Regions from separate parts of the Streptomyces sp. NPDC001728 genome, predicted to be linked through region 1. Evidence: riboswitches for the same ligand, from Rfam matches in the RefSeq annotation. Region 1 holds a riboswitch; each other region holds the start of a gene.
What was found. A riboswitch is a leader RNA that binds a small molecule or an ion and turns the genes downstream of it on or off. The one in region 1 is predicted to bind cobalamin.
Positions count from the first base shown of each region.

Region 2: it holds a riboswitch for cobalamin, as region 1 does, so the genes downstream of both, ABT154_RS07580 (cobalamin biosynthesis protein) here and cobN (cobaltochelatase subunit CobN) in region 1, are expected to answer to the same signal.
Region 3: it holds a riboswitch for cobalamin, as region 1 does, so the genes downstream of both, ABT154_RS03460 (ribonucleoside-diphosphate reductase subunit alpha) here and cobN (cobaltochelatase subunit CobN) in region 1, are expected to answer to the same signal.
Region 4: it holds a riboswitch for cobalamin, as region 1 does, so the genes downstream of both, ABT154_RS19460 (energy-coupling factor ABC transporter permease) here and cobN (cobaltochelatase subunit CobN) in region 1, are expected to answer to the same signal.

Region 1 is NZ_JBEOZK010000001.1:205,551-211,187, forward strand. It holds gene cobN (cobaltochelatase subunit CobN) at 1-3,382, opposite strand, end outside; cobalamin riboswitch at 3,421-3,550, opposite strand; gene ABT154_RS00965 (ferredoxin-like domain-containing protein) at 3,635-4,870, shown strand; gene ABT154_RS00970 (precorrin-8X methylmutase) at 4,867-5,520, shown strand; gene ABT154_RS00975 (precorrin-2 C(20)-methyltransferase) at 5,553-5,637, shown strand, end outside.
Region 2 is NZ_JBEOZK010000003.1:472,327-477,963, forward strand. It holds gene ABT154_RS07570 (putative cobaltochelatase) at 1-320, opposite strand, end outside; gene ABT154_RS07575 (cobyric acid synthase) at 367-1,875, opposite strand; gene ABT154_RS07580 (cobalamin biosynthesis protein) at 1,872-2,846, opposite strand; cobalamin riboswitch at 2,882-3,021, opposite strand; gene ABT154_RS07585 (hypothetical protein) at 3,136-3,357, opposite strand; gene ABT154_RS07590 (inorganic phosphate transporter) at 3,370-4,644, opposite strand; gene ABT154_RS07595 (alpha/beta hydrolase) at 5,029-5,637, shown strand, end outside.
Region 3 is NZ_JBEOZK010000002.1:121,221-126,857, forward strand. It holds gene ABT154_RS03445 (DUF3311 domain-containing protein) at 1,010-1,222, shown strand; gene mctP (monocarboxylate uptake permease MctP) at 1,219-2,841, shown strand; gene ABT154_RS03455 (GNAT family N-acetyltransferase) at 2,917-3,417, shown strand; cobalamin riboswitch at 3,472-3,603, shown strand; gene ABT154_RS03460 (ribonucleoside-diphosphate reductase subunit alpha) at 3,737-5,637, shown strand, end outside.
Region 4 is NZ_JBEOZK010000012.1:54,811-60,447, reverse strand. It holds gene ABT154_RS19475 (ATP-binding cassette domain-containing protein) at 1-511, opposite strand, end outside; gene cbiQ (cobalt ECF transporter T component CbiQ) at 508-1,257, opposite strand; gene ABT154_RS19465 (energy-coupling factor ABC transporter substrate-binding protein) at 1,264-1,689, opposite strand; gene ABT154_RS19460 (energy-coupling factor ABC transporter permease) at 1,686-2,384, opposite strand; cobalamin riboswitch at 2,414-2,621, opposite strand; gene ABT154_RS19455 (PTS-dependent dihydroxyacetone kinase phosphotransferase subunit DhaM) at 2,687-3,106, opposite strand; gene dhaL (dihydroxyacetone kinase subunit DhaL) at 3,103-3,807, opposite strand; gene dhaK (dihydroxyacetone kinase subunit DhaK) at 3,852-4,844, opposite strand; gene ABT154_RS19440 (ArsR/SmtB family transcription factor) at 5,022-5,399, opposite strand; gene ABT154_RS19435 (heavy metal translocating P-type ATPase) at 5,522-5,637, shown strand, end outside.

The DNA of each region.
Region 1 (5,637 bases):
TGTAGCCGTGGCGGCGCATCGCCTCGATCCAGCGCGGGTTGACCACGCGGGCGCGGAAGACCCGGGAGGTCTCCTCGACGAGCGTGCGGGTGCGGACGGTCTCGGGGCGGGTCGAGTCGCCGATGTACGCCTCGGGGGCCGTGCCCCTGAGCGCGCGGACGGTCGCGACCATGCCGCCGTGGTACTGGAAGTAGTCGTCGGAGTCGGCGATGTCGTGCTCGCGGGTGTCCGTGTTCTTCGCGGCGACCGCGATCCGCTTGTACGCGGTCTCCATCTCGGCGCGCGCCGGGCGGCCTTCGAGCCCGCGCCCGTACGCGTAACCGCCCCAGACCGTGTACACCTCGGCGAGGTCCGCGTCCGTGCGCCAGTCGCGCGAGTCGATCAGCTGGAGGATGCCCGCGCCGTACGTCCCCGGCCGCGAGCCGAAGATACGGGTGGTGGCGCGCCGTTCGTCGCCGTGCTCCGCGAGGTCGGCCTGCGCGTGCGCCCGGACGTAGTTCTCCTCTGCCGACTCGCCCTCCAGACCCGCGACCAGCCGGACGGCGTCGTCGAGAAGCCCGATGACGTGCGGGAACGCGTCCCGGAAGAAGCCCGAGATGCGCAGGGTGACATCGACGCGCGGACGGCCCAGCTCCGCGAGCGGGATCGGCTCCAGGCCGTTGACGCGGCGGGAGGCCTCGTCCCACAGCGGGCGGACGCCGAGCAGGGCGAGCGCCTCGGCCACGTCGTCGCCGGCGGTCCGCATCGCGCTCGTCCCCCACAGGGAGAGACCGACGGAGGTCGGCCATTCGCCGTTGTCGGTGCGGTAGCGCTCAAGGAGCGAGTCCGCGAGCGCCTGCCCGGTCTCCCAGGCGAGCCGGGAGGGCACGGCCTTCGGGTCGACCGAGTAGAAGTTCCGGCCGGTCGGCAGGACGTTGACCAGACCGCGCAGCGGCGAGCCCGAGGGGCCGGCCGGGACGAAGCCGCCGTTCAGCGCGTGGACGGCGTGGGTGAGTTCGTCGGTGGTGTCGGCCAGGCGCGGCACGACCTGCTCGCAGGCGAACCGCAGTACGGCGTGCACCTCGGAGCCGTACGCGGCGGCCACGGCCGGGATCGCGTCCACGGACCAGTCCGCCGCCTCCATGCCCTCGACCAGCTCGCGGGCCCTGGCCTCCGCCTCGTCGGCGGTGGTGCGGGTCGCGGCCGACTCGTCCAGGCCGAGCGCCTCGCGCAGACCCGGCAGCGCCTGCGTGCCGCCCCAGATCTGGCGGGCGCGCAGGATGGAGAGGACCAGGTTGACCCGGGCCTCGCCCTCCGGGGCGCCGCCGAGGACATGCAGACCGTCGCGGATCTGGGCGTCCTTGACCTCGCACAGCCAGCCGTCGACGTGCAGCAGGAAGTCGTCGAAGCCGTCGTCCTCCGGGCGCTCCTGGAGGCCCAGATCGTGGTCGAGCTTCGCGGCCTGGATCAGCGTCCAGATCTGGGCGCGGATCGCGGGCAGCTTCGCCGGGTCCATGGAGGAGATCTGCGCGTACTCGTCGAGCAGCTGCTCCAGGCGCGCGATGTCGCCGTACGAGTCGGCGCGGGCCATCGGCGGCACCAGGTGGTCGACGAGGGTGGCGTGGACGCGGCGCTTGGCCTGGGTGCCCTCGCCCGGGTCGTTGACCAGGAAGGGGTAGATCAGCGGGATGTCGCCGAGGGCGGCGTCGGGGCCGCAGGCGGCGGACAGACCGGCGTTCTTGCCGGGCAGCCACTCCAGGTTGCCGTGCTTGCCGAGGTGGACCATGGCGTCGGCGCCGAAGCCGCCGTCCTCGGCGCGGGCGGCGATCCAGCGGTAGGCGGCCAGGTAGTGGTGGGACGGCGGGAGATCGGGGTCGTGGTAGATCGCGATCGGGTTCTCGCCGAAGCCGCGCGGCGGCTGGATGAGGATCAGGAGGTTCCCGCGCCGCAGGGCCGCGAGGACGATGTCGCCGTCCGGGTTGCGGGAGCGGTCGAGGAACATCTCGCCGGGCGCCGGGCCCCAGTGCTCCTCGACGTGGGTGCGCAGCTCCTCGGGGAGCGTCGCGTACCAGCGCTTGTAGTCGGCGGCAGGGATGCGGACCGGGTTCTTCGCGAGCTGCTCCTCGGTCAGCCAGTCCTGGTCGTGGCCGCCGGCCTCGATGAGGGCGTAGATCAGCTCGTCGCCGTCGCCGGAGAGCAGACCGGGAAGGTCGGCCTCGGGCCCGAAGTCGTACCCCTCGGCGATCAGCCGGCGCAGCAGGGAGACGGCGGAGGCGGGGGTGTCCAGGCCGACGGCGTTGCCGATGCGGGAGTGCTTCGTCGGGTACGCGGAGAGGACGAGCGCCAGCCGCTTCTCGGCGTTCGGGATGTGGCGGAGGCGGGCGTGCCGGACGGCGATCCCGGCGACGCGGGCGGCGCGCTCGGCGTCGGCGACGTACGCGGGCAGGCCGTCCTCGTCGATCTCCTTGAAGGAGAACGGGACGGTGATGAGCCGGCCGTCGAACTCGGGCACGGCGACCTGGCTCGCGGCGTCCAGCGGGGAGAGGCCCTCGTCGTTCTCCTCCCAGGCGGCGCGCGAACCAGTCAGGCAGAGCGCTTGGAGGATCGGCACGTCGAGCGACGCGAGCGCGCCCGCGTCCCAGGCCTCCTCGCCCGCCCGTCGCCCACCACCGCCCTTGTCCGAGGCGCCTTGCGCCACCCCCATTTCCGCGGCCTGCGCCTCGGCGGGCTTGGTGCCACCCGCCGCGAGCACGGTGGTGACGATGGCGTCGGCGGTACGCAGGCGGTCGAGCAGCTCCGGTTCGGGGGCGCGCAGGGAGGCCACGTACAACGGGAGGGCCCGGGCGCCGGCGTCCTCGACGGCCTCGCAGAGGGCGCCGACGAAGGCGGTGTTCCCGCTCATGTGGTGGGCGCGGTAGTAGAGCACGGCGATCGTCGGACCGTCGGTCGTCCGGGGCGTGCGCTCCAGGGGCCCCCAGGTGGGGGCGGCGGCCGGGGCCTCGAAGCCGTGACCGGTGAGGAGCACCGTGTCGGACAGGAAGCGGGCGAGCTGCTCCAGGTTCGCGGGGCCGCCGTGCGCCAGGTAGGCGTGCGCCTCGGTGGCGACGCCGACGGGGACGGTGGACGCCTCCATCAGCTGGGCGTCGGGGGCCTGTTCGCCGCTGAGGACGACCATCGGCTTTCCGGCGGCGCGGACCGCGTCGAGCCCGTCCTCCCAGGAGCGGAGCCCGCCGAGGAGCCGTACGACGACCAGGTCGGCGCCGTCGAGCAGGGCCGGGAGACCGGCGAGCGGCAGCCGGGAGGGGTTGGCGAAGCGGTACTCGACCGGACCGCCGCCGGAGCCGGCGGTCGCCGCGCGGGCGCTGAGCAGATCGGTGTCGGAGTGCGACAGCAGCAGAAGCATGGCGAGCGCAGGCCTTCCTCGGGGTTGTCCGCGCCCCGGGTGGTCGTATGGATGGCAGGAGTTCCTGACTCACCCGCACCATCGCTGGTACGGGCTCACAGTGGCGGGACCGCGCCGGATTCTCACCGGGCTTCCTCCCCGGGGTCCTGGGACCCCATGCCGATCTGCATCCTAGATCGTGCGGTCTCCGCGCCGGAGGGAGCCGGGGAGTCGGCCGGATCACACTCGGTGGCCGCCCGGTTCCCCGTGGGTATGCTCGCCGCCATGCCGCCCACCCCACCCCCGCCGCCCGAACCGGGCGAAGCTCGCATACGGGACCGTGGCGACGCCTGCCCCGGGGCGCTGCGCCTGCATCCCGCCGATGACGGCCGGCTCGCCCGACTGCGCCTGCCCGGCGGGCGGTTGACCGCACGTCAGGCCGAGGCGCTCGCCCACGCCGCCGAGACGCTCGGTGACGGGCGGATCAGCATCACCTCGCGGGGCAACGCGGAGCTGCGCGGGCTCGACGACGGCTGTGGGGCGGAGCTCGCGGCGCTTCTCGCCGGGGCGGGGCTGCTGCCCTCCCCCACCCATGAACGCGTCCGCAACATCGTGGCCTCCCCGGCCTCCGGACTCGACGGACTCGGTTACGCGGACGTGCAGTTGTGGGCGCGCGCCCTGGACACCGCCCTGTGCGCCGAACCCCGGGCCGCGTCCCTTTCGGGACGGTTCCTGTTCCTCCTCGACGACGGGCGCGGAGACGTCGCCGGGCTCGGCGGCGATGTGAGCTTGGTCGCAGGAGAAGGCGGGACCGTCCTGCTGTGGCTCGGCGCGCAGGTCTTCCGGCTCGCCGCCGACGACGCCGTCCGCGCCGCCCTCACCGCCGCCCTCGCCTTCCTCGACGCCGCCGAGGCCGCCGGGAACGGCGCCTGGCGGCCCCGCGAACTGCCCGAAGGGCACGTACCCGACTGGGCGGGAGCCCTCGCACGGGCCGGGATCCCGGCGGAGCCCGTACCGGTATCGCCGCTTCCCGCGTCCCCGCCCCCCGCACCCGGGCCGCTCGGCGAGCACGCCCTGCACGTCCTCGCCCCGCTCGGCCGGCTGACCGCCGCCCAGCTGCGGGCCCTGCTGCCCGCCGGCGAGGTCCGGCTCACGCCCTGGCGCGGGGCGGTCGTCACCACCGACCCCGCGAGACTCCCCGAGCTGGAGTCGCACGGCCTGATCACCCGCCCCGACGCCCCCGGCGCCGGGGTCACCGCCTGCACCGGACGCCCCGGGTGCGCCAAGTCCCTCGCCGACGTCCGGGCGGACGCCCTCGCCGCGCCCCCCGGGCCGCTGCCCGTGCACTTCTCCGGGTGCGCGCGCCGCTGCGGGCACCCGTACGGCGCCTGGACCGGCGTCCTCGCCACCGGCGACGACACCTATCTGGTGGACGGCGCCCCCACCCCCCGTACCTCCCTGACCGCGGCAGTCGCGGCGGCCCGCGCCCTGCCGACCCACACGAGATGAGCGAGAGCACCAGGATGTTCGACTACGAGAAGGACGGGGCGGAGATCTACCGCCGGTCCTTTGCCACCATCCGCGCCGAGGCGGATCTGGCGGGCCTGCCCGCCGACATCGCCCAGGTGGCGGTCCGGATGATCCACGCCTGCGGCATGACCGACCTCGTGCAGGACATCGCGTACTCCCCCGGGGTGGTCGCGGACGCCCGCGCCGCGCTGCGCGCCGGTGCGCCGATCCTCTGCGACGCGCAGATGGTCGCGAGCGGCGTCACCCGCAAGCGGCTGCCCGCCGACAACGAGGTGATCTGCGCGCTCTCGGACCCGGCCGTGCCCGGCCTGGCCGCCGAACTCGGCACCACCCGCTCCGCCGCCGCCCTCGAACTCTGGCGGGACCGCCTCGAAGGCTCCGTCGTCGCCATCGGCAACGCGCCCACCGCCCTCTTCCACCTCCTGGAGATGGTCGCGAAGGGCGGCCCCCGCCCGGCGGCCGTCCTCGGCATACCGGTCGGCTTCATCGGCGCCGCCGAGTCCAAGGACGCCCTGGCCGCCCAGGAACTCGGCCTCGAATACCTCGTCGTACGGGGCCGGCGCGGCGGCAGCGCGATGACGGCCGCCGCGATCAACGCCATCGCTCACGAAGCGGAGATCCAGGCATGAGCGGGACCGAGGGCATGAGCGGGACCGAGGGCATGAGGGTGAAGGGCGACGGGGGCACGACCGTGACCGGCAAGCTGTACGGCGTCGGGCTCGGGCCCGGCGATCCGGATCTGATGA
Region 2 (5,637 bases), on a different contig from region 1:
GCGCCGACGAGCCGGTCCTCGGAGGCGCCGACGGGCAGCTCGACCATCCGCGCGGGCCGCTCGGCCCCGGGCGCGTCGTCGTGCGGCCCGTCCGGGCACGCCGGGTCGGGCGAGGCCGGGTCACAGCTGAACCGGCAGCCCGCGACCACCGGAACGACGGGCAGCAGTTCGGCGAGCGCGCGGACGGCCGTGGACTTGGCGGTGCCCTTCTCGCCGCGCACGAGGACACCGCCCACCGCGGGACTGACGGCGTTCAGCAGCAGCGCCAGCCGCAGGTCGTCCATGCCGACGACGGCGGTGAACGGATAGCGGGTGCTCATCGGGTGATCGCTCCTTCGCTCGGTGTGTCTGCGGGTCCTGGGGTCCTCACGGCGCACCCGGCGGCACGAACGGCAGCCCCGACGGGGCCCCCTCCTCGATCAGCCGCAGCAACGCGTCCGTGTCCGCGTGTTCCTCGATCAGGTCGCCGAGCCGGTCGAGCTGCTCCTCCCGCAGCGTCCCGAACGACGTGTCGGGAGCCGGGACGAACCGCCGCCCCGCCGCCGTCGCGACCTCCCGCAGGAACGCCCGCCGGAACCCGTCGCCCTCCAGCGAGCCGTGCCAGTGGGTGCCCCACACGGAGCCGACCCGGCAGCCGTCCAGGAACGGCTCACCGCCCAGCACGTCCGCGACGCCGTGGTGGATCTCGTACCCCTCGACCCGCTCCCCGAGGGCCTCGCCGACCGGCCGGGCGAGGGTCTTCTCGACCCCGAACCGCACCCGTACGGGAAGCAGGCCGATCCCGTCGACCACACCGGCCCTCGACTCGACCTCGTCCTCGATGCGCTCGCCCAGGGCCTGGAAACCGCCGCAGATGCCGAGCACCGGCCGGCCCTCGGCCGCGCGCCGGACGAGGGCGTCCGCGAGCCCCCGCTCGCGCAGCCACGCGAGCGCCTTCACCGTCCCCCGGGTCCCCGGCACGACGACCAGGTCCGCGTCGACGAGCTCCTCCGCCCGGTCCACGAACCGCACGACGACACCCGGCTCGGCGGCCAGCGCGTCCACGTCCGTGAAGTTGGACATCAGCGGAACGGCGCAGACGGCGACCCGCAGCACGTCCTCACCGACCGGCGGTGCGACGACCGACTCGCGGACGGTGCCGCGCAGCGACACCCGCAGGCCGTCCTCCTCGTCGATGCCGAGCCCGTGCGCGTACGGCAGGACGCCGAGGGCCCGGCGCCCGGTGAGCCCGTGCAGCATGTCGAGCCCCGGTTCCAGGAGGGTGACGTCACCCCGGAACTTGTTCACGAGATAGCCCGCGACCAGCGACTGGTCCTCGGGCGAGAGCAGCGCCGTCGTCCCGAAGAACTGGGCGAAGACCCCGCCCCGGTCGATGTCCCCGACGACGACCACGGGCAGCTTCGCGGCCCGTGCGATGCCCATGTTCACGATGTCGGTGCGCCGCAGATTGATCTCGGCCGGACTGCCCGCCCCCTCGCAGATCACTGCGTCATAGGTGCCCCGGAGCTCCTCCAGGCACGCCATCACCGGCTCGAAGAGGGTCTGCTGGCGTCCCCCGTGGTAGCCGCGGGCGCTCATCTCCCCCACCGGTTTGCCCATCAGGACGACCTGGCTGGAGCGGTCGCCGCCCGGCTTGAGCAGCACCGGGTTCATCAGCGCGGTCGGCTCGACGCGGGCGGCCTGTGCCTGCATGGCCTGCGCCCGCCCGATCTCGGCGCCCTCGCGCGTCACGAAGGAGTTCAGGGACATGTTCTGTCCCTTGAACGGCGCGACCTTGATTCCCCGCCGGACCAGCCAGCGGCAGATGCCGGCCGTCACGACGCTCTTGCCGGCGTCGGACGTGGTCCCGGCGACGAGCAGCCCCCCACCCCTCATGCGTTCCTCCGCTTCAGCGCGCTCGCGATCATCCGGCCGCCCACACAGGCGGCCAGGGTCAGTCCGGTGACCCGGCGGGACAGCCGGACCGCCCGGTCGATGTCGGTGACCTCGACGGGCCGCCCCCGCCCGTTCAGGACGGGCCGGTGCTCGGTCCTTCCGGCGTACGAGAGGGTCCCGCCGAGCCGTACGCCGAGCGCGCCCGCGAAGGAGGCCTCGACGGGGCCCGCGTTGGGGCTCGGGTGCTTCGCCGCGTCCGCCCGCCAGGCCCGTGCGGCCCCGCGCGGGTCCCCTCCGGCGAGCGTCGCGGCCACGGCCGTCAGCCGGGCGCCGGGCCAGCCGGCCAGGTCGTCGAGGCGGGCGGAGGCCCAGCCGAAGCGGCGGTGGCGGGGGGACTTGTGGCCGACCATGGCGTCGAGGGTGTTGACGGCCCGGAAGGCGACGAGGCCCGGCACGCCCGCGACCGCGCCCCAGAAGAGGGCGCCGACCACGGCGTCGGAGGTGTTCTCGGCGACCGACTCGACGACCGCGCGGGCCATCGCCGGTCCGTCCAGGGAGTGCGGGTCGCGCCCGCACAGGTGGGGCAGCCGTTCCCGGGCCACCTCCAGGTCCCCGGCGGCGAGGGCGCCGCCGATCGCGCGGGCCTCCCGCCCCAGGGTCGTACCGCCGACGGCGGCCCAGACGGAGGCGGCGGTGAGGGCGATCGAAGCGGCCGGCCGGTTCCGTACGGTCCGGGCGGCGAGCGCGCCGAGGGCGGCGGTGGAGCCGGCGCAGACGGCGGTGTGCAGGGCGCCCCAGCCGCGGTGGTCGTGCCACAGGGCCCGTTCGACCCCGGCGGCGGCCCGGCCGAACGCGGCGACGGGATGGCCGCGGCGGGGGTCGCCGACGAGCAGGTCGAGGGCGAGGCCCGCGGCGGCGCCGTACGCGAAGACGGCGGTGGCGCTGGAAGGTCTGGGGCTGCGGCCGGGCATGGCGCTGTGTCCTCACTCAGGGTCCGCGCCCTGGATCGACGTGACCGGCGGCGAGAGTTCCTGACTCCCGGACCCTTCGGATCCGGTCACAGTGGCGGGACCGCGCCGGATTCGCACCGGACTTCCTCTACTGCCTCCGTAATGGCCTCGGCAGTCCACCACGGCCCGAGAACAGCCGTCAACTCACCCTTGACCTGCATCGCGTCACTGTGCGAAGCGCCACAAACACGACAGCCGGGCGGCCCGCACGCGAGGTGCGGACCGCCCGGCCGTCGTGTTTTGCGGACCGTCAGGCGACGATCAGGTAGATGCCGTACGCCACGGCCGCGAGGCACAGGGCGAAGCAGGCGTAGGCGCCGGTGCGGGCCAGGGCGGCGGAGCCTCCCTGAGCGGCGGCCCGCTCCTGCTTGGAGAGGCCGATGATGCCGAGGGTGAAGAGGCCCACCAGGGCGACGGTCGCCACGAGGCTGACTCCGAAGACGGAGCCGAGGGCTGCCCAGTCGATCTTCATGTCGTTCGTTCCTTACACCGCTGCGGCGGGGGCCGGGGGAGCGCTCGGGTCGGTCGGGGCCGGCGCGGGGATGGTGGTCTTGAGGTCCTCGTCGCTGACGGCGGCGACGGAACCGGCCGGCGGCGGCGGGATGACGGCCGCGATGGCGGTGGTCACCACACCCGCGGGCTCGGTCTCGGCGTCGAGGTCGTCGGCGGTGACGTTGTGCTGGTCGACCGGCTTGCGGCGGGACAGCGACCAGATGACGCCGGAGCCGGCGATCAGCAGGACCGCGACGGCGGCGATGCCCCAGGGGCCCTGCTTGGTGAGGAACTCGGCACCGGCGCCGACCAGGGCCGCGGCGGGCAGGGTCAGACCCCAGGCGACGAACATCCGGGTCGCGGTCGACCAGCGGACGACACCGCCCTTGCGGCCGAGACCGGCGCCCATCACGGCACCCGAGCAGGACTGGGTGGTGGAGAGGGAGAAGCCGAGGTGCGAGGAGGCCAGGATGACCGTCGCGGCGCTGGTCTGGGCGGCGAAGCCCTGCTGCGGCCGGAGGTCGGTGAGGCCCTTGCCCATGGTGCGGATGATGCGCCAGCCACCGAGGTAGGTGCCGAGGGCGATCGCGATGCCGGCGGAGACGACGACCCAGAGCGGCGGGTTGGCGCCGGGGGCGACGACGCCCTGGGTGACCAGGGCCAGGGTGATGATGCCCATCGTCTTCTGGGCGTCGTTGGTGCCGTGGGCGAGGGAGACGAGACCGGCGGAGGCGATCTGGCCGACCCGGTAGCCCTTGGCGGTGTGCTTCTCGTCGGTCTTCGCGCCGATCCGGTACGTCAGCCGGGTGGCCAGCATCGCGGCGAGACCGGCCACGATCGGCGCGGCGACGGCCGGGATGAGGACCTTGGTGACGATCGTCGGGCCGTTCACGGCCGACCAGCCGGCCGACATGACCGCGGCGCCGATGAGACCGCCGAAGAGGGCGTGGGAGGAGCTGGACGGCAGTCCGAGCAGCCAGGTCAGCAGGTTCCACAGGATGGCGCCGACCAGCGCGGCGAAGATCACCTCTGTGCGGATGCCCTCTTCGTTGATGATCCCGCCGGAGATCGTCTTGGCGACCTCCACGGACAGGAACGCGCCGACGAGGTTGAGCACGGCGGACATGGCCACCGCCGTCTTGGGCTTCAGCGCACCGGTCGAGATGGTCGTGGCCATCGCGTTGGCGGTGTCGTGGAAACCGTTCGTGAAATCGAACACGAGAGCTGTCACGACCACAATGGCGAGCAGCAGCGTGATGTGTTCCATTTACCCAGGCAATCGTTTGGCGTCAGTGGCCAGTCGAACGTAGGCAACCTGGGTGAACGGAAGGTGAACTGGGTCGGGCGCTGCGGTGTCTCCATCCGGTGTCAAGGCATTCCGCTTACGGCTCCGGCGTACCGGCCGTCCACGATGCGGGCACCCCGCAACCCCGGGTAATCCGGGCGGACACCGGGCACATGCGACCTGACCCGGTTCGCCCCCCGCCACCCGGTTCCGCTCCCCGGACCGCGTCATCCGGACGGGGGACCCCGACCGAGGAGACCCATGTCACTCCCCGGGGGGCCTCCCCGGGACGCCCCGGCCCCCGCCCCACCCCCCGGCCGGGTCCGTCCGGTGGCAGCCCGCCCCCACCGTGCCGAGACTGGGAGCGTGCGCCCGGCTACAGCGACGGCAGCGGCCGTCACCACTCTGATCGGTGTCGGCGCGGTCGCGATCGCGGCCGGCCGGTACGCCAGCGACGTCGCCCTCAGGGCGCCGTCCGGACGACCCCTGCCCGGGGACCCCAGACTGACCGTGCACGCCACGGACCCCGAACGGATCACCCTCACCCGCAGCCTCGCCTCGCTGCGCCCCGGCACCTACGGGATCGAGGGCCACGGCCTGCACGCCGTCGTCGGCCCCGTCCTCGACCGGGTCCCGCACACCGCGGACACCGTCGTCCGGCGCCTGGAACGGGTCGAACTCGGGGTGTTCGGCCCCGGCGCCCGCGTCCGGTTCACCCCCCAGCTGCACCGAGGCACACCGATCACCGCCCTCGGGCTCGCCCAGGAGGACGTCGAGATCCCCGGCGAACTCGGCCCGCTGCCCGCCTGGCTGGTCGCCGCCCCCCGCACCACCTGGGTCATCGCCCTGCACGGCCTCGGCACCACGCGCGAGCACCCGCTCAACCTCGTCCCCTTCTTCAACCGGCGCAAGATCCCCGTCCTCGTCCCCGCCTACCGGGGCGACGAGGGAGCACCCGCCTCCCCCGACGGCCTC
Region 3 (5,637 bases), on a different contig from region 1:
CACCGGGGCCGTACGAGCCCTGCGGCGGGGACCGTACCCACCCCGCCGGCCGGACCGGGTCATTCCGGGGCCGTACGGGAGATGACGGGCGCCCGGCACCTTCCGCCTGGCAGCATCGTGACGCCTCCCCGGTACGCGCAGGTCAGCGGCGCGCGGCGGCCCGGCGTACCGACTGGCTCCAAACGGCCACGCGGTTGGCGCCAGCCGGATTCCGGTGACGGGGCCCCTCGGCCGGGCCAGTCTCGGACCTGTCGAAGCCGCCCGGCAGAGCCCGGGAGCGGCGGCGGGAGACCCCCCCCGACAGCCTCGGTCCGCATCGCCAGGAAGGCAGTTCCGCCATGCTCAGCGCCGCCCGCCTGCTCCTGGAGCGGCCCGAGTACGACGTGACGGAGAGGGGGAGTACGTGCGCTGGTACTGCGACCTCGGCGGCGCGGCGCGCACCGTCCCCGTGGTCCCGATGCTGATGGTGGTGGTGGACCGGGAGGCCGCGCTCGTCCCGGTCGACCCGGAGGACGGCCGCGCGGGCGCCCTCGAAGTCCGCAGCCCGGGGGCTGGTGCACGCGCTCGTGGTGCTCTTCGACCGGCTGTGGGACACCGGTACCCCGTTCGGTGAGGCCCCGCGCCGCGACGAGCACGACCTCTCCCCGCAGGAGCGGGAGTTGCCGATGCTCCTCGGTATCGGCTGCACCGACGACATCGCCGCCCGGCACCTCGGGATCTCCCTGCGGACCGTGCGCCGGATGAGCTCGGAACTGATGAACCGGCTCGGCGCGCGCAGCCGTTTCGAGGCGGGGGTGCGGGCCGCCGAGGAGGGCTGGCTCCGAGGCCGGTTCCGGGCCCTGTTCCGAAGAATCACTTCCGTTATACGGACGGGGGTTCCGTGGAGCGGGAACCGTCCCCTAGATTTCCCCAGCATTACCGAGGTGATCAGCGAGGGGACGGAATCGCCATGCCGGACACACCAGACACGCCAGAAGCGACACAAGGGAGACAACCCACCGTCACCCCCATGAGGGTGGTGATCGCGCTCTGCCTGATCGCACCGATCGTGGCGATGCTCTGGGTGGGCTCCTACGCCAAGACCGAGCCGCTCTTCATCGGCATCCCGTTCTTCTACTGGTACCAGATGCTCTGGGTGCTCATCTCGACCGCGCTCACCATGATCGCGTACAAGCTGTGGCAGCTGGACCAGCGTGCCCGCAAGGGAGGTGACGCGCGATGAAGGACGGCGTGAACGGCGTGGCGCTCGGCGTCTTCGTCTTCTTCTTCGTGGCCGTCACGGTCATGGGCTTCCTGGCCGCGCGCTGGCGCAAGGCCGACAACGAGCAGAGCCTCGACGAATGGGGCCTGGGCGGACGGTCGTTCGGCACCTGGGTGACCTGGTTCCTGCTCGGCGGCGACCTCTACACCGCGTACACCTTCGTCGCCGTCCCGGCGGCCATCTACGCGGCGGGCGCGGCCGGCTTCTTCGCCGTGCCGTACACGATCCTGGTCTACCCGCTGATCTTCACCTTCCTGCCGCGCCTGTGGTCGGTCTCGCACAAGCACGGGTACATCACCACCTCGGACTTCGTGCGCGGCCGTTTCGGCTCCAAGGGTCTGTCGCTCGCGGTCGCGGTCACCGGCATCCTCGCCACCATGCCGTACATCGCGCTCCAACTGGTCGGCATCCAGGCCGTCCTGGACGTGATGGGCGTCGGCGGCGGCGAGAACACCCACTGGTTCATCAAGGACCTGCCGCTGCTGCTCGCCTTCGGTGTCCTCGCGGCGTACACGTACTCCTCGGGTCTGCGCGCCCCGGCGCTCATCGCCTTCGTCAAGGACACCCTGATCTACATCGTCATCGCGGTGGCGATCATCTACATCCCGATCAAGCTGGGCGGCTTCGACGAGATCTTCGCCAAGGCGGGCGAGGCGTACGCGCAGACCAACCCGGCGACCGGCAAGCCGCGCGGCGCGCTCGTCCCCGGTGAGGCCGGCCAGTGGACGTACGCGACCCTCGCACTCGGTTCGGCGCTCGCGCTGTTCATGTACCCGCACTCCATCACGGCGACCCTGTCGTCGAAGAGCCGTGACGTCATCCGCCGCAACACCACGATCCTGCCGCTGTACTCGCTGATGCTGGGGCTGCTCGCGCTGCTCGGCTTCATGGCGATCGCCGCCGGGATCAAGGTGAAGAACGGCCAGCTCGCGATCCCGCAGCTGTTCGAGACGATGTTCCCCGACTGGTTCGCGGGCGTCGCCTTCGCCGCGATCGGCATCGGCGCGCTCGTCCCGGCCGCGATCATGTCGATCGCCGCGGCCAACCTCTTCACCCGCAACATCTACAAGGACTTCATCAAACCGGACGCCACCCCGGCCCAGGAGACCAAGGTCTCCAAGCTGGTCTCCCTCCTGGTGAAGGTCGGCGCGCTGGTCTTCGTCCTCACCATGGACAAGACGGTCGCGATCAACTTCCAGCTACTCGGCGGCATCTGGATCCTGCAGACCTTCCCGGCCCTGGTCGGCGGTCTGTTCACCCGCTGGTTCCACCGCTGGGCGCTGCTCGCCGGCTGGGCCGTCGGCATGGTCTACGGCACGGTCGCCGCCTACGGCGTCGCCAGCCCGACCCAGAAGCACTTCGGCGGCTCCTCCGCGGAGATCCCGGGCATCGGCGAGATCGGCTACATCGGCCTCACCGCCTTCGTCCTCAACGTCGTCGTCACGGTCGTCCTGACCTTCGTCCTCAAGGCCGTCAAGGCCCCCGAGGGCGTCGACGAGACCTCCCCGGCGGACTACACGGCCGACCGCGGCGACTCCGGGGTCAAGGACCTCCCGAAGGTCGGCGCCGGGTCGCGCTGACCCCCGGACGCGCGATGAAGGGGCCCGGGAAGATCCCGGGCCCCTTTCCGTACGCCCCGGGGCACACTGACCGTCATGGACTTCACGATCAGGGCGGTACGGCCCGAGGAGTACGAGGAGCTCGGTGACCTCACCGGGCTGACCTATCTGAACGACGGACTGCTGCTGCACGGGGAGGACGACTTCTATCTGGACGTGCTGCGCGACACCGCCCGGCGGGCGCGCGAGAGCGAGGTGCTCGTCGCCGTCGACGCCGAGGACGGGATCATCGGCGGGGTGACCTTCGCCCCCGGCGGCACCACCTGGGCGGACATCGCGGTCCCCGGCGAGGCCGAGTTCCGGATGCTCGTGGTCGCTCCTGCGGCCCGCGGCAGGGGCGTCGGGGAAGCCCTCGTACGCACCTGCGTGGACCGGGCGCGGAACCTGCCGGAGTGCGCGCGGATCGTGCTCTCCACGGACGCGAAGATGGTCTCGGCGCACCGGATCTACGAGCGGATGGGCTTCGTCCGCACCCCCGAGCGGGACTGGGAGCCGATCCCCGACCACCGCCTGCGTACCTACGCCTTGGCGTTCTGAGCCCGGGACCGACACAACATGTGGGGGGTGCCACGAGCGGCGCCCCCCACATGTATGCTCGTCCTCGCTGTCGACGCAGGGGAATCCGGCGCGAATCCGGAACTGTCCCGCAACGGTGTGCTTCATACGGATTCGACGGATCCGTACGACGTGAGTCCGAGGACCTGACGACAGCGCGCCCGGTCCGTCCGTTCCGGGTGCCACAGACGTCCGGGCCTCGCGGAGTGGGCCGGTGGACGCGGCGCACCCGCGCGTACGGGTGCCCGCCTGCCCGCCTTCCCCCGCCGCGGCCCCGAGCCGAGCGAGGGAGAGCCCCCACGTGACCATCGCGCCCGCCGATCCGGCGTCCGCCGAGGCTTCCGCGGTCGAGAGCGACGGCCCCGGGACCGTGCTGCTGCGGACCCTGACCGACCTCACCGCCGATCTCCCCGACACCGACCCCGGCAAGGTCGCCGCCGCCGCGCTCCGCGGCCGGAGCGCCGTCGCGGACGAGGCGGAGCTGCGCGAACTGGCCACCGAGGCTGCCGCGGGCCTGATCGCCGAGGACCCGGCGTACTCCCGGCTCGCCGCCCGGCTCCTGACGATCACGATCGCCGAGGAGGCGGCCGGCCAGGGCGCCGTCGCCTTCTCCGCCTCCGTGGCCGTCGGTCACCGCGAGGGTCTGATCGCCGACCGCACCGCCGACTTCGTCGCGCTGCACGCGGACCGGCTCGACGCGACGATCGACCGGGCCGGCGACGACCGCTTCGGCTACTTCGGTCTGCGCACCCTCTACTCGCGCTACCTGCTGCGCCACCCGATCACCCGCAAGGTGATCGAGACCCCGCAGCACTTCATGCTGCGCGTCGCCTGCGGTCTCGCCGAGGACGACTCGGTCCGCGCGCTCGACGAGGTCGCCGCGCTGTACGGCCTGATGAGCCGCCTGGACTACCTGCCGTCCTCCCCCACGCTCTTCAACTCCGGCACCCGCCACCCGCAGATGTCCTCCTGCTACCTGCTGGACTCCCCGCAGGACGAGCTGGACTCCATCTACGACCGCTACCACCAGGTCGCGCGGCTCTCGAAGCACGCCGGCGGCATCGGCCTCTCGTACTCCCGCATCCGGGCCCGCGGTTCGCTGATCCGGGGCACCAACGGGCACTCCAACGGCATCGTGCCGTTCCTGAAGACCCTCGACGCCTCCGTCGCCGCCGTGAACCAGGGCGGTCGCCGCAAGGGCGCCGCGGCGGTCTACCTGGAGACCTGGCACGCGGACATCGAGGAGTTCCTGGAGCTCCGCGACAACACCGGCGAGGACCAGCGCCGTACGCACAACCTGAACCTGGCGCACTGGATCCCGGACGAGTTCATGCGCCGGGTCAACGCCGACGCCGACTGGTCGCTGTTCTCCCCGGCGGACGTGCCCGAGCTGGTCGACCTGTACGGCGCCGAGTTCGACGCCGCCTACCACAAGGCCGAGGCGGCGGGCCTGGCCCGCAAGACCATGCCGGCCCGTGACCTGTACGGCCGGATGATGCGGACCCTGGCCCAGACCGGCAACGGCTGGATGACCTTCAAGGACGCCTCGAACCGGACCGCCAACCAGACCGCCGAGCCCGGCACGGTCGTCCACTCCTCGAACCTCTGCACCGAGATCATCGAGGTCACGAACGACGGCGAGACGGCCGTCTGCAACCTGGGCTCGGTCAACCTGGGCTCGTTCGTGGTCGGTTCGGACATCGACTGGGAGCGTCTGGACGAGACCGTCAGGACCGCCGTCACCTTCCTCGACCGGGTCGTCGACATCAACTTCTACCCGACCGAGCAGGCGGGCCGCTCCAACGCCCGTTGGCGGCCGGTGGGCCTGGGCGCGATGGGCCTCCAGGACGTCTTCTTCCAGCTGAAGCTGCCCTTCGACTCCGCCGAGGCGCGCGCGCTGTCGACGAAGATCTCCGAGCGGATCATGCTGGCGGCGTACGAGGCCTCCGCCGAGCTAGCCGAGCGCAACGGCCCGCTCCCCGCCTGGGACGAGACCCGCACCGCCCGGGGCGTCCTGCACCCCGACCACTACGACGTGGAGCTCAACTGGCCGGAGCGCTGGGCGGCCCTGCGCGAGCGGATCGCGGCGGTCGGCATGCGCAACAGCCTCCTGCTCGCCATCGCGCCGACGGCGACCATCGCCTCGATCGCGGGCGTCTACGAGTGCATCGAGCCGCAGGTCTCCAACCTGTTCAAGCGCGA
Region 4 (5,637 bases), on a different contig from region 1:
CCATGATCAGCACCCGTGGCCGCATCGCCACGGCCCCCGCGATCGCCGCGCGCTTGCGCTGCCCGTACGACAGCAGATGCGTCGGCCGGTCCTCCAGCGCCGCGATGTCCAGCGCCTCCAGCGCCTCGCGCACCCGGAGCCGTACCTCCTTCTCCGGCAGCCCCAGGTTCATCGGCCCGAACGACACGTCCTGGCCGACGGACGCGGCGAACAGCTGGTCGTCCGGGTCCTGCACCACCAGCTGCACGGTCGTCCGCAGCCGGGTCAGCCCCTTCCGGTCGTACGCCACCTCCTCCCCGTCCAGGAGCAGCGACCCGCTCCCGCACCGCAGCCCCCCGCTGAGCAGCCGGAGCAGCGTCGTCTTGCCGCCGCCGTTGCGGCCGAGCAGCGCGACCGCGCGCCCCTCCGCCACCGCGAAATCCACCCCGGAGAGGACCGCGGGACCGTCCTCGTAGGCGAAACCCGCGCGGACCAGCTCGACGACGGGAGCGGAGGGCGGCGAAGACGTCACGGAAGGAACCTTTCCAGTACGAGAGTGAGGGCGACGAGCCCCGCGAGGAGGGCGCCGGAGGCGGCGAGGAACCGGCGGGACACCGCACACGCGGGCACCACGACCCGCAGCGTCCCGTCGTAACCCCGCCCGGCGAGCCCCGACTGCAGCCGCTGCGCCCGGTCGAAGGCCCGGACGAACGTCGTCGCGCCGAGACCGGCCAGTGACCGCCAGGTCGCCGCCCGTGTGGTGTGCCCGAGCCGGGCCGCCTGCGCCTGCCGGATCTTGGCCAGCGAGTCCAGCAGCAGGAAGATGATCCGGTACATCACGAGCGCCACGTCGACCACCGGCGCCGGCACCCCGGCCCGTACGAGCCGGGGCAGGACGTCCGACACCGGCGTCGTGAACGCGAACAGCAGCACCCCGAGCGAGGCCGACGCCGTCCGCAGCAGCAGCCCGCCCGCCTGCGCGGGCCCGCCAGGCGCCCACGCGACGAGCCCCCGGGCGCCGCCGACCTCGAAGAGCAGCGGAACGGCTCCCGTGACGCAGAACGCGAGCGGCACCCGGAAGGCCCGCCACAGGGCCCGGCCCGGCACACCGGCCGGACCGAGCAGGACCGTGAGCGTGGTCGCCGCGACGAGCACGGCGCCCGGCCACGGCGGCAGACCGACGGCGCACAAGGTCAGGCCGAAGCCGAGCAGCGCCTTCTCGGCGGGATGACGGCGGCGCCAGCGACTGCTGTGCGCCGCCGCGTCGATCGGCAGCATCGGCGGCTACGCGTCCTGCCCGTCGGGGGCCTCGCGCGGGGGCGCGGCGGCGGGGTCGTCGTGCGGGGGAGTGGCGCCGTGCCCGTGGGCGGCGGCCCCCTCCTCCACGGCCGCCTCGGCCTCCGCCTGCGCGCGTTCCGCCCCCTGCCTGCGCCCCCGCCGCAGACCGAAGTAGTACGCCAGGACGCCCGCGCCGACGGCCGCCTGAAGGGCGAACAGCGCGGACTCGATCTCTCCGGACGGCGGCTCGTACAAGGGGCTGAACCACGGCTCGTAGTCCGGGCGGAGTTCCGTGATCGCGGTCTCCGCCTCCGCGTCGGAGCCGGTGAACGGCTCCTTCTTGTGGTCCCCGAGCCCCAGCGCGAGCGGCAGCACCGCGAGCGCGGCGACGACGAGCAGCAGCAGGGCGTTGATCTTCGCGTTCCTGCTCATCGCGAGGCCGCCTCCTCGTGCCGGTCCGTCCGGCGCCCGGCGAGGACGCCGAGCCGGACCAGTTCACCCTTGCTGGACTGCGTGAGCAGCCGCATCACGAGGACGGTGAGCAGGCCCTCGCTCACCGCGAGCGGAATCTGCGTCACGGCGAAGATGCCGCCGAACTTCACCAGCGCGCCGGGGACACCGCTGCCCGGGTCGGGGAAGGCCAGGGCCAACTGCACACTGGTCACGCAGTACGTGGAGAGGTCGGCGACGAACGCGCCGAAGAACACGGCGACCATCAGCGGCGCCCCGAGGCGGCGTACCAGCCGGTACGTCCCGTAACCGGCCCAGGGGCCGACGATCGCCATCGAGAAGGCGTTCGCGCCGAGCGTGGTAAGGCCGCCGTGCGCGAGCAGCAGCGCCTGGAAGAGCAGGGTGATCGTCCCCAGGACCGCCATGATCGGCGGCCGGAAGAGGATGGCGCCCAGACCCGTACCGGTCGGGTGTGAGCAACTCCCTGTCACCGAGGGCAGTTTGAGTGCCGACAGGACGAAGGTGAAGGCGCCTGAGGCGCCGAGCAGCAGGGTGGACTCGGGATTCGACCGCACCTCGCGGGTCAGCGCGCGGACCCCGTGGACGACGAACGGCGCGGACGCGACGCCCCAGACGGCGGCGTGCACAGGGGGCAGATACCCCTCGGCTATATGCATGGTTGGGAGACCCTCTCCAGCACCTCGTGGATGGACAACGCACCCTGGCCGGTCTCCTGGCTGACGGTCATGCAGTCCGGTCTCCGCCTTCCCACACCACGACGGTCTCCCGACGCGGTCCAGTGGCTTCCCCGAGGGTGTTCCCCGCGGGGGTGGAGCCGGACCTCCCGATCACAGTGGCGAGGGCCGCACCGGTACTTCACCGGTTTCCCGTACACCAAGGCCCTGCGACATTAGTGCGTTGACCTGCTGGATCACAACACGGTCGCCACCCGGTGCGGCCTCTCGGTCACTCCGCGCACTCACTCCTTGCGGTAGGCGTACGCCTCCGAGGCCGCCGCGGCCACCGCGTCGAGGTCCCCGCCCGCACTCGCCGTGACCAGGGCGGCGACCGCGCCCTCGACGAACGGCGCGTCCACCAGGCGGGTACCCCCGGGCAGTTCGTCGCCCTCGGCGAGCAGCGCCTTCACGGTGAGCACGGCGCTGCCCAGATCGACCAGGACCGCCACTCCGGCGCCCCGGTCGACGGCCTTCGCCGCCTCGCAGATCAGCTCGGAACTGGTGCCCAGTCCGCCGTCCGGGGTCCCGCCCGCGGGGGCCACGGGCGCCAGGTCGCCGCCGCCGGCGAGCCCCCGGGCCAGCTCGGCCACCGCCGTCGCGACGGCGGCGCTGTGCGAGACGAGCACGATGCCGACGGAACCGGCCGGGGTCCCGCCGCTCATGACGCCCCCCCGGCGCGAGAGGCCTCGGCGCCCGCCGCCTCCGTACGGGATGCCGCGGGGTCCGCCGTCTCCGTACGCGAGGCCTCCGCGCCCGCCGTCTCGTCCAGTGCCGCGAACAGCAGGGCCGAGGACGTCGCCCCCGGGTCCTGGTGGCCCACCGACCGCTCGCCGAGGTAACTGGCCCTGCCCTTACGGGCCCTCAGGGGTACGGTCGCGAGGGCGCCCGCCTCGGCGGCCGTACGGGCGGCACCGTACGACTCCCGCAGCCCCTCCACGGCCGGCACGAGGGCGTCCAGCATCGTCTTGTCGCCCACCTGGGCCCCGCCCAGCTGCGACACCGCCGCCACACCGGCACCGAGGGCCTCCGCCAACTCGGCCCGGGTGACCCGCTTGCCGTCGCCCAGCGTCTTGCCCGCACGGCGCAGCAGCGTGCCGTACAGCGGCCCCGACGCGCCGCCGACCGTGGAGATCAACTGCCGTCCGGCGGTGGTGAGCACCGCGCCCGGCATCGTCGGCGGCTCCTTCGCGAGGATGTCGCTCACGGCGGCGAACCCGCGCTTGAGATTGGCGCCGTGGTCGGCGTCGCCGATGGCCGAATCCAGCTCGGTGAGCCGGTCCGCCTCGCGGTCGACCGCCTCGGCCAGGTGGGTCAGCCAGCGGACCAGGAAGTCCGCGCCGAAGGTGTCCGTGCCGTCGCCCATCCGGTCCGCCTCTCCCGTCTCTCCGGACTGTTCCATGCCCCGGCTCACCGGCCCCAGCGCAGCGCAGGCGTCCGCACGGGCGCGTCCCAGAGCCGCAGCAGCTCCTCGTCCACCTCGCACAGGGTCACCGAGCAGCCGGCCATGTCGAGCGAGGTCACGTAGTTCCCGACCAGGGTCCGGGCCACCGGCACCCCCCGCTCGCCGAGCACCCGCTGCACCTCGGCGTTGTATCCGTACAGTTCGAGGAGCGGGGTCGCTCCCATCCCGTTCACCAGGGCGATCACCGGCCCCGACGGGCGCAGGTCCGTCAGGACGGCGTCGACGGCGAAGTCCGCGATCTCCCGCGAGGTCATCATCGGCCGCCGCTCGCGTCCGGGTTCGCCGTGGATGCCGACGCCCAGCTCCAGTTCGCCTTCCGGGAGGTCGAAGGTGGGGCTGCCCTTGGCGGGGGTGGTGCACGCGGCGAGAGCCACGCCGAAGGACCGGGAGCGTTCGTTCACCCGGCGGGCGATCGACTCCACCCGCTCCAGCGGGGCGCCCTCCTCGGCCGCCGCGCCCGCGATCTTCTCCACGAAGAGGGTGGCGCCGGTGCCGCGCCGGCCCGCCGTGTACAGGCTGTCCGTGACGGCGACGTCGTCGTCGACGAGGACCTTGGCGACCTGGATGCCCTCGTCCTCGGCGAGTTCCATGGCCATCTCGAAGTTCAGGACGTCCCCGGTGTAGTTCTTGACGACGAACAGCACCCCGGCGCCGCTGTCCACCGCCGCCGCGGCCCGCACCATCTGGTCGGGCACGGGGGAGGTGAAGACCTCTCCGGGGCAGGCGGCAGCGAGCATCCCCGGCCCCACGAACCCGCCGTGCAGGGGCTCGTGCCCGGACCCTCCGCCGGACACCAGGGCGACCTTCCCCGCGACGGGCGCGTCCCGCCGCGTCACGATCCGGCGCTCCACGTCGACGGTGAGCTCGGGATGCGCGGCGGCCATTCCGCGCAGGGCATCGGCGACGACGGTCTCGGGGACGTTGATGAGCATGCGCATCGGTACCTCCAGGTGAGGCTGACAGAAAATGTCGACTCGGTACCGACTCTAGTGAGGGGGCGCCCGGTTGTGGCGGTGATCGCCGCACGCCCCGCCTTCTTTCCGGTCACCACGACGGGACGGCCCGGCCTTCTCGGGGGACCACGAGCGGACCTCCGGCCTGTCCGCCCGCTCCGGCTACGCCCCGCGCACCCCGGCGGCCGGGTCCGTCACGCCGAGGCGGAGGTGCTCCACGTGGTGGAGGGCCTGGTCGAGGAGGCCGGCGACATGGTCGTCGTGCAGGGCGTAGACCACGGAGCGGCCCTGCCGGGTGCCGGTGACGAGGCCGAGGTTGCGCAGCAGACGGAGCTGGTGGGAGCAGGCGGACTGCTCCATGCCGACGGCGTCCGCGAGTTCGGTCGCCGCGCAGGGCCCTTCGCGCAGGCGGGCCAGGATCAGGAGCCTCGACGGTGTGGAGAGGGCCTGGAGGGTGGTGGCGACCTGCTGCGCGTTCTCGGGGGTCAGGCGGGTGCGCGCGGGTGTGCCGTCGTCCGTGGTGTTCGCTCCGTGGCCCATGGACGTCATCCTACGGAAATGAACACATGAATGGATGTTCAAGTATTCCTGTACGGTGGGACGGTACGAACCCTCCCGTGGGTGAGCGCGTACGCCCCCTCCCCCGAAGGACTCCTTCCGCCATGGTCTCCACCCTGACCGAGCCCGCCCGGCCCTCCGCCGTGACGACGCCGCCGGTCCGCCGCACCCGCGTCCTCGCGCTGCCGGAGGCCCGCTGGGCGCTGGCCGCCCTGGTCCT